DNA from 3 places in the Bacillus sp. TCT6 genome. Region 3 is predicted to be linked to each of the others. Evidence: predicted binding sites of a transcription regulator. Region 3 holds the regulator's gene; each other region holds the start of a gene.

What was found. The regulator CtsR, encoded in region 3, represses protease genes until heat stress. The targets are predictions, from matches to a motif close to ATGGTCAATAAAGGTCAAACA.
Region 1: clpP (ATP-dependent Clp endopeptidase proteolytic subunit ClpP) is a predicted target of CtsR. The motif match lies at 1,866-1,886, and genes of this name have one in related genera.
Region 2: clpB (ATP-dependent chaperone ClpB) is a predicted target of CtsR. The motif match lies at 1,602-1,622, and genes of this name have one in related genera.

Annotation. Positions count from the first base shown of each region.
Region 1 covers NZ_JBVYHX010000001.1:4,740,200-4,743,484, reverse strand. The annotation lists gene whiA (DNA-binding protein WhiA) at 1-436, shown strand, start outside; gene AC0ONG_RS24465 (HPr family phosphocarrier protein) at 460-708, shown strand; gene clpP (ATP-dependent Clp endopeptidase proteolytic subunit ClpP) at 1,238-1,819, opposite strand; gene AC0ONG_RS24455 (DUF421 domain-containing protein) at 2,060-2,929, opposite strand; gene AC0ONG_RS24450 (DUF1657 domain-containing protein) at 2,950-3,156, opposite strand; gene spoVAE (stage V sporulation protein AE) at 3,168-3,285, opposite strand, start outside.
Region 2 covers NZ_JBVYHX010000001.1:914,488-917,772, forward strand. The annotation lists gene AC0ONG_RS04580 (Cof-type HAD-IIB family hydrolase) at 1-758, opposite strand, end outside; gene AC0ONG_RS04585 (YjzC family protein) at 1,249-1,428, shown strand; gene clpB (ATP-dependent chaperone ClpB) at 1,640-3,285, shown strand, end outside.
Region 3 covers NZ_JBVYHX010000001.1:5,206,458-5,209,742, reverse strand. The annotation lists gene AC0ONG_RS26755 (protein arginine kinase) at 1-726, opposite strand, end outside; gene AC0ONG_RS26750 (UvrB/UvrC motif-containing protein) at 731-1,279, opposite strand; gene ctsR (transcriptional regulator CtsR) at 1,450-1,911, opposite strand; rRNA gene rrf (5S ribosomal RNA) at 2,119-2,234, opposite strand; rRNA gene AC0ONG_RS26735 (23S ribosomal RNA) at 2,285-3,285, opposite strand, start outside.

The DNA of each region.
Region 1 (3,285 bases), 470 kb from region 3:
TAAGACGCTGGAAAGAAGAAAAGGGTACATTACGTATTTGAAAGAAGCGGAGAAAATTACGGAATTTTTAAATATTATTGGTGCTCATAATGCGCTTTTAAGATTTGAAGATATTAGAATCGTACGTGATATGCGTAATTCCGTAAATCGTTTAGTGAACTGCGAAACAGCTAATTTAAATAAAACAATTGGTGCAGCGCTAAGGCAAATTGAAAATATCCGCTATATTGATGAGACGGTTGGTCTTGATATATTGCCAGATAAACTACGAGAAATTGCGCAGCTACGAAGAGATTATCAAGATGTAACATTGAAAGAGTTAGGTGAGATGGTATCCGGGGGGAAAATTAGTAAATCGGGTATTAATCATCGTTTGCGTAAAATCGATGAAATTGCAGAGAAATTACGCGCGGGGGAAACGGTAGCAAAAAAATAAGAGGTTAAAGGGGAAATGGAGCTGTGGTTCAAAAACGAGTTCAGGTTTCATTAAAAAACGGTTTACAAGCACGTCCGGCTGCGTTGTTTGTACAAGAGGCAAATCGCTTTCATGCAGATATCTTCATTGAGAAAGATGGAAAGACAGTAAATGCAAAGAGCATAATGGGGATTATGAGCTTAGCAATTGGAACTGGTAGCATGATAACAATTACAACAGAAGGTTCAGATGCAGAAGAGGCTTTAGAAGCATTAGCTGCATATGTACAATAAGAAACTATCGCGTATATGCGATAGTTTTTTGTTTTTGCTGTTTACTTAAAGGGAGTTTTCGGGATAGGGGGTATGTAGGTGGTTTGTCCTTGTCGTAGATTGTCGGTAAATCGATATGTTGTGTCGAACCGTTGATATATTAAAAAAATCGTTGATATAATTTGAGTTTTGTTCGATATAATTGAAAAATCGTTGATATATTTAGAGGGATACTGGATAGGGTATACAGACGGAGGTATATGATAATAAAAAAGCGCCCAATTATAGGGCGCTTCCGCTTTTAGTTGTATCCAGCTCCAGCGGCTAGAATGGTCGGTGGCTTCGCTTCTTCCGCCGAGGTAAAAAGCACCTCTTTGTCAGAAGCTCCATCCTCCTCCCATTCTGAACGAGCCGCTTCCGCTTTTAGTATATCCAGCTCCAGCGGCTAGAATCTCCGGTCGTTTCGCCCTTCATTCGAGGCAAAAATCGCCTCGGAATCAGGTGCTCCATCGCCCTGCGATTCTGAACGAGCCGCTTCCGCTTTTAGTTATTAACGATTTGTAAAGATCTTATCGATTAAACCGTATTCTAAAGCTTTTTCTGCTGTCATGAAGTTGTCGCGGTCTGTGTCGCGTTGTAGTACTTCAAGTGGTTGACCAGTGCGGTCAGCAAGAATTTGGTTTAGTTTTTCACGTAAGAATAGGATACGTTTTGCAGCGATTTCGATTTCAGTCGCTTGACCTTGTGCTCCACCAAGTGGTTGGTGAATCATTACTTCACTGTTTGGAAGTGCATAACGTTTTCCTTTTTCACCTGCTGCAAGTAAGAATGCACCCATAGATGCTGCCATACCGATACAGATTGTTGATACTTGTGGTTTAATAAACTGCATTGTATCATAGATTGCCATACCTGCTGTGATAGAACCACCAGGGCTGTTGATGTAGATGTGAATATCTTTTTCTGGATCTTGAGATTCCAAGAATAAAAGCTGGGAAACGATTGAGTTAGCTACGTTGTCATCAATTGCACTACCAAGCATAATGATGCGGTCTTTTAATAGTCGAGAGTAAATATCGTAAGCGCGTTCTCCACGATTTGTTTGTTCAATTACTGTAGGAATTAAATTCATCTGTTATTTCCTCCTTCTAAAGCTTTCTTAGTCTTATAATACAATTATGGTCAATAAAGGTCAAACGAAACCACTTTAAATCAAAAAAATATGTAGTTGTATCATGAAATATTCGCTATGTTTTCGAAATTCCCTGCTTATGTATCTTCAACATCATAACCGAATTCCATAAATTTAAACGTTATGAAAACTGGAGAAAAAGGAAAAGAACGCTTGTTAACTGAAGCGTTCTTTCGATAATTAGTCTTTTAAAAGATAGGTAACTCTATTTAAAATCTTTTCGATTTGTTTCGCGTTTTTACTATACATTTCGCTTGCTGATTTCGACTTTGTTTCTAGAGAAAATAGTTCAAGATCAGCATGACATTTTTTTAAAGATGCTAATAATAAAGGCTTATTTTGAGGAGAAGGCATTTGTAGTTTGTCATTGTAAATGTCGATAGTAAGTTGTCCGTATGAATCTACTTGACCGAGAAAAACATTTTCGATAACAACACCGAGCTTTTCTAGTTCAGAGTGTAGCCAAGCGCGGTTATGCCCGTTTGCTGAAAGTGGTTCATCTAGTACATTTCCATCCATAATAACAGTTTGTGGTTCTTTTTCATTTGGCACTTTTAAACCGAGATCTTTTGCAGTAAGTGGCTGAGAATCTTTCTTTAATAATACATTTAATTCTCCGCTCGGTTCTAAGACAGCAAATTCGACTTCAGCTATACTAAATGCACCATTTCCTCTAAGAAGTTCAAGTAACTCATCACTTGTATATTTCTCTTTCTTTAAATTATCCTCAAGTACTTTGCCATCCTTTATTAAAACTGTAGACTTCCCTTCAAAGAAATCTCTAGCAGTTTTGTTTTTCAAGGAAAGAATTCCAACGAAAAAAGGTACGGAGGCGAAAATAAGTATTGCAAAGACACCGTGGAAAAACTTTTGATCAAGCCCTGTAGCTATTTGAGCAGCGATATCACCGATTGTCATTCCCGCTATGTATTCAAAAAAGGAAAGCTGAGAGATTTGCCTTTTTCCTAAGCACTTTGTAATAGTGAATAAAATAATTAATATGAATACAGAGCGAAGGATGACAAGTGTCCATTCCGGTAGGTGAGACATAGTCATTTCCTCCAGTCTACTTAAAACCCTTTATATTGAGGTTCTTCACGTTCTAATACTGAAACTCTATCCTGTAAATCAGCGATGACACTGTCCATTTCTAACATACATTCATGAAATACGCGTTTAGCTTCATCGTCTGTAGAATTTAGTGAAAGGGAACTTAAGCTTGCTTGAGCGCCTCTTACACTAGCAAGGCAAGTTTTTACGCTAGCGATAACAGTCATATAAACACCTCTTATCCTTTCGGTTTAAATAACAATGCTCCAATGAAGCCGAAAATAATAGCTGCTGATACACCAGCGCTCGTTACTTTAAACATGCCGGTAATAACGCCAACGATGCCATGTTTTGCA
Region 2 (3,285 bases), 4.3 Mb from region 3:
GTTAACGTAGTATGGTTTGCGAGTGATTTTAATTCAGGGATGGCATTTCCCATTGCGATGCCGTGACCAGCAAATTCAATCATTTCAAAATCATTATCTTCGTCACCGAAAGCAATAATTCGCTCTTGTGGAATGTTGTAATGACTAGAAATTTTTTGTAATCCGACCGCTTTATTTAATCCGCTTTTTACAATTTCAATAATCGGCCAAGGTGCACCCCATTTTCTATGGTCGATTACTTCCGCATGCATATCAGTTAAATGTTGACGAATTGCAGTAGAATGCTCGTCATGTGCGTCAATTAATAAGCAAGTTGGATGGTCATTTAAAATATTTAATAAGTCTCCTGTAAAAATCTTAGGAGAACCGAATTCGAAAATGTGTTTTTTATCTTCATCAATTTCACGAACATACACATCATCCATAACTTCAGCGTATATATTTTTTACGCCGAAATCAAAACAAGCTCGTACAATTTCTTGCGCTGTTGCTAGCTCAAGAGGAGAGTGATGTATACCCCAGTTTGAATCCAGAGGATGGTGCACGTACGCACCGTTAAAGTTTACGATAGGTGTATTCAGACCTAGTTCTTTATAGTAATCATAACTAGCGCGGAATGGACGTCCTGTTGAAATAACGACAACGTGTCCTTGTTCCTTTGCTTTTGCAATTGTATGTTTCGTTCGAGTCGAAATTATTTTGTTGTCTGTTAATAAAGTGCCGTCTAAGTCTAATGCGATTAAATGTTGTTTGTTCATAATTTCACCTCTTATAATAATTTTTTTGTTTCTATCTGTATTTCCGTTTTTAATATGCAGAAATAAGAGGTTAGACTGGGTGAGACCACCATAGATGGAGATTTCACTATATATCCATCTTACGTCGCGAAGTACTACGGTGTCTACTATTTCTCGTTGGAAATTAAGAAAAGTCAACATCTTTTTAGAAAGTTCAAATAATGTTTCTTTCATTATGTACAAAATGTGAAAAGGGTTACATTGCTCGTATGATGAGGCATATAATGAACATGTAATCTTCTCGTATATGTTTGACTCTCCTTTGAAACTAGCCTAGAGTAGGTTGGTTTCTTTTTTTCTACAGATAGGAAAGGAATTCCTTCCTAAGCTTGTGTCATTCATGTATATGTACAAGAATGAGATGTAGTACTTGTTTCCTAAACATGACAGAAAACCTTTCTTTTAAAATGGATATACTAATGAGGCAAGACGTCATGGAAGGAGAATGAAGATGGGACAAAATCGCAGGTTTCGTTCTGGACAAAAAGCGCCAAATGATGGCATTTACGTAGAAATTGGTGAAACGGGAAGTATGGTAAAAAATCCGCAAATGGTACAATTAACTGCCGGTGAAAAGTTTCCAGACAACACAAATCATAACCGCCAGTGGACATATAAAAGAAAACCGTAACAGAAGCCGCAATCTTTATTGCGGCTTTTTTGTTGTTACATAATGTAGTTTCATTTATCGTACTTTTTTAAATAGCATAATGAATGCTCCTTTTTTCTTTTTCCAATAATAAGTTTGAAAATGCATAGGCGAATTTATTGTATAAAAAAGTCAGTTGGCGTATAATTAAATCAAAGGTCAAAGAAAGTCAAACATTTGGAGGGCTGTAAAGATGGACTTAAATCAAATGACAACAAAAACACAAGAGGCGATTATGAGTGCCCAATCTTTAGCGGTATCTCATCATCATCAAGAAGTAGATACTGTTCATCTCTTGTTTACATTATTAGAAGAGCAAGATGGGTTAGCAGTGCGTATTTTTCAAAAAATGAATGTCGATATAGAAGCGTTAAAGCAAGGCGCCGAAAGTTTAATTAAGAAAAAACCTTCTGTAACGGGAAGCGGTGCAGAAGTAGGCAAATTATATATAACAGGTGCTCTGCAACAACTACTTGTAAGAGCAGGAAAAGAAGCAGAGAAATTGCAAGATGACTACATTTCAGTGGAACATGTATTGCTTGCTTTTTCTGAAGAAAAAGGCGATATCAATCAATTATTTACAAGATTTCATATTACGAAAGATAACTTATTACAGTCTTTAATGACAGTTCGGGGGAATCAAAGAGTGACTAGTCAAAATCCAGAAGCAACTTATGAAGCGTTAGAAAAATATGGCCGTGATTTAGTGGCAGAAGTGAGAGCAGGGAAAATTGATCCTGTTATTGGCCGGGATAGTGAAATTCGACGTGTCATTCGCATTCTTTCACGTAAAACGAAAAACAACCCTGTTTTAATTGGTGAGCCAGGTGTTGGTAAAACAGCAATCGTTGAAGGGTTAGCGCAGCGTATTGTGAAAAAAGATGTACCTGAAGGGCTAAAAGATAGAACGATCTTCGCGTTAGATATGAGTGCGCTCGTAGCTGGTGCGAAATTCCGTGGTGAGTTCGAAGAGCGTCTGCAAGCTGTATTAAATGAAATTAAAAAGAGTGAAGGGCGTATTTTATTATTTATTGATGAACTTCATACAATCGTTGGCGCCGGTAAAACAGAAGGTGCGATGGATGCAGGGAATATGTTAAAACCGATGCTTGCTCGCGGTGAACTACACTGTATTGGGGCGACGACATTAGATGAATATCGTAAATATATTGAGAAAGACCCGGCGTTAGAAAGACGTTTCCAACAAGTATTAGCAGAAGAACCAACTGTTGAAGATACAATTTCCATTTTACGTGGTTTAAAAGAGCGTTTTGAAATTTATCACGGTGTAAATATTCATGACCGCGCGATTGTAGCAGCATCAGTTTTATCAGATCGATATATTTCGGACCGTTTCTTACCAGATAAAGCAATTGATCTTGTCGATGAAGCGTGTGCAACAATTCGTACAGAAATCGATTCTATGCCGACAGAATTAGATGAAGTAACGCGTCGTATTATGCAGTTAGAAATTGAGGAAGCAGCTCTTGGAAAAGAAACAGATCGTGGTAGCCAAGAACGTCTTAAAACGTTGCAACGTGAACTATCAGATTTAAAAGAAGTTGCAAGTGGTATGAGAGCGAAATGGGAGAAAGAAAAAGAAGACATTCACAAAGTTCGTGACTTACGTGAACATTTAGAACGTCTGCGCCGTGAATTAGAAGAAGCAGAAGGTAATTACGATTTAAATAAAGCAGCCGAACTTCGTCACGGGAAAATTCCAGCAATTGAAAAAGAGTTAAAAGAAGCGGAAGAAATGGGCGCGCATAATAAACAAGAAAATCGTTTATTACGTGAGGAAGTAAGTGAAGAAGAAATTGCAGATATTGTTTCACGCTG
Region 3 (3,285 bases):
ACTCTTTAAATCTGCAATAATATCTTCTTCAGACTTTCCTAGCGTCATTTGATTTGAAACTTGAAATATATTACCTAACGCTTCGCTACCTTCACCGTATATTCCTCTTACTACTAACCCTAATTTTTGAATTACTTGTATAATACGGCTAATTCTTTTTGTTAAAACCAGTCCCGGTAAATGTATCATCACAGAAGCTCTTAACCCTGTGCCAACATTAGTAGGACAACTCGTAATATATCCAAGTGATTCATCAAAAGCGTATTCAACTTCTTTCTCAATCCAATTATCTATTTGATTGGCACTTTGAAGTGCCTCTGATAACTGTAATCCTGAAAATAGGCACTGAATCCGAATATGGTCTTCTTCATTAAGCATAACACTAATATGTTCACTTTCTGATAGTAGACATGCTCCATATTCTGTCCCTGCAAGATTTGGACTAATTAAATGCTTTTCGACTAAAACTCTCCTTTGAAGAGGGGTTAATTCATTCATCTTTAATAGTCCAAACTCCCCAAAAGACCCTACTGCTTTATTTATGAATTTCTTTTTGAATAATTCATGAATCTGTTTAGCTTCTTCTTCGTTTTGCATAGTGGAAAATTGATATTGTTTAAAGTTACGAGCCAAACGAATTCGACTACTTAAAACAATATCAGAATCAGGGCCATCCCCCTTCATCCATGGACTAATTGCTTCGTTCATAATTTTGTCCAGTGACATAGAACTATTCCCCCTCTCTATGCTCACTAAGCTGTATTTCAAGACCTCGGATCTTATCTCTTACTTCTGCAGCTTTCTCAAATTCCTCTTTCTGTACGTATTGTTTCAGAATAAGTTTTAGTTCATCTAATTCTTTCTTTAAGTGGATATTTCCTTCTATACGTTCCGGAATTTTCCCACAATGTTCTGTATGCCCACCGTGAAGGCGTTTTAATAATGGCTTTAAATGCTCCTTAAATGTATCGTAACAAGAATAACAGCCAAAACGTCCGACTTTTGTAAATTGTTCATATGTCATCTTACAATCTGGACATCTTACTATATCTGCATTTGAAAATCCATTTTTTCCTTCTTCAAACATTGTTGATTCACCGTGTAATAAACCAGCAAATAAATCATGAAATGAAAAGTTAGACTGCGATGATGGAAAGAAAGACGTATAGCCACTTTGCTCTGCACATTGCTCACAAAGATGAACTTCCGCCTTCTTCTCGTTAATTACTTTTGTATAATGTAAAGTTGCTGGTCTTATATTACAGTTTTGACAAGTCATCACTATCCCCACCTTTACAACAGGAACGCTCTATCTCATGGTACTTTTCATACATTACTAGATTGTTCGCTTTCCTGAATCCGTTTAAATAAAAGTGCATGTTCTTTTTCAAAACTTCTACAATATTTAACTGCTTTATCTTAGTTATCAATCTTTTACAAAAGTTATATTTATTTATATTTCAGTGTTCTTAACATTGCGCATAATATTCGAGCCCTAAGTTCATCTCGAGAAGGAACATCCATTGATAATACAGAACGATCTATTACGCTTAACATCAGTTTCGCTTCACGATTTGTTATAATTCCCTCTTCTATTAAACGTATAATCATACTTTCTGCATTCCCTTGCGCAACGCTATGATCAATCATATGAAGCATTTGATCAATAATATCTATATCGTCATGCAGTTTGACTTTTATAATGCGAATGTAACCTCCTCCACCACGTTTACTTTCTACTACAAATCCTCTTTCTAACGTAAAACGGGTATTGATTACATAATTGATTTGAGATGGTACGCACTCGAATCGATCCGCAATCTCATTTCTCTTGATTTCAATCACATTATTATTACTTAAGTCAATAACTTGCTTTAGATATTGCTCAATGATATCAGATATATTTCTCATTTATCCGCCACCTTTATTGACTTTGACTATCTTTGACTTTAATTATATACGTATTAATAAAATTTGCAACTCTTTTGCTTATTCACTATCCTAGCCACATTCCCCTGTATTTAAACAAAATATGAATACTTTAAACACATTTTTTATTACTATGGATTATAAAATAAAACACGAAAAAACACGAGTCATTTGACTCGTGTTTTAGTTGCTTGGCGACGTCCTACTCTCACAGGGACAAGGTCCCAACTACCATCGGCGCTAGAGAGCTTAACTTCCGTGTTCGGTATGGGAACGGGTGTGACCTCTCTGCCATCATCACCAAACTATTGAAGGCATATTCCTTCAAAACTAGATAACATTTGCTACATATTATATGGTTAAGTCCTCGATCTATTAGTATTCGTCAGCTCCACATGTCACCATGCTTCCACCTCGAACCTATCAACCTGATCATCTTTCAGGGATCTTACTAGCTTACGCTATGGGAAATCTCATCTTGAGGGGGGCTTCATGCTTAGATGCTTTCAGCACTTATCCCTTCCGCACATAGCTACCCAGCTATGCCCTTGGCAGAACAACTGGTACACCAGCGGTGCGTCCATCCCGGTCCTCTCGTACTAAGGACAGCTCCTCTCAAATTTCCTACGCCCACGACGGATAGGGACCGAACTGTCTCACGACGTTCTGAACCCAGCTCGCGTACCGCTTTAATGGGCGAACAGCCCAACCCTTGGGACCGACTACAGCCCCAGGATGCGATGAGCCGACATCGAGGTGCCAAACCTCCCCGTCGATGTGGACTCTTGGGGGAGATAAGCCTGTTATCCCCGGGGTAGCTTTTATCCGTTGAGCGATGGCCCTTCCATGCGGAACCACCGGATCACTAAGCCCGACTTTCGTCCCTGCTCGACTTGTAGGTCTCGCAGTCAAGCTCCCTTATGCCTTTGCACTCTACGAATGATTTCCAACCATTCTGAGGGAACCTTTGGGCGCCTCCGTTACACTTTAGGAGGCGACCGCCCCAGTCAAACTGCCCACCTGACACTGTCTCCCGGGTCGATAAGACCCGTAGGTTAGAATTTCAATACAGTCAGGGCGGTATCCCACCAGCGCCTCCACCGAAGCTAGCGCTCCGGTTTCAATGGCTCCCGCCTATCCTGTACAAACTGTACCAAAATTCAATATCAGGCTACAGTAAAGCTCCACGGGGTCTTTCCGTCCTGTCGCGGGTAACCTGCATCTTCACAGGTACTATAATTTCACCGAGTCTCTGGTTGAGACAGTGCCCAAATCGTTACACCTTTCGTGCGGGTCGGAACTTACCCGACAAGGAATTTCGCTACCTTAGGACCGTTATAGTTACGGCCGCCGTTT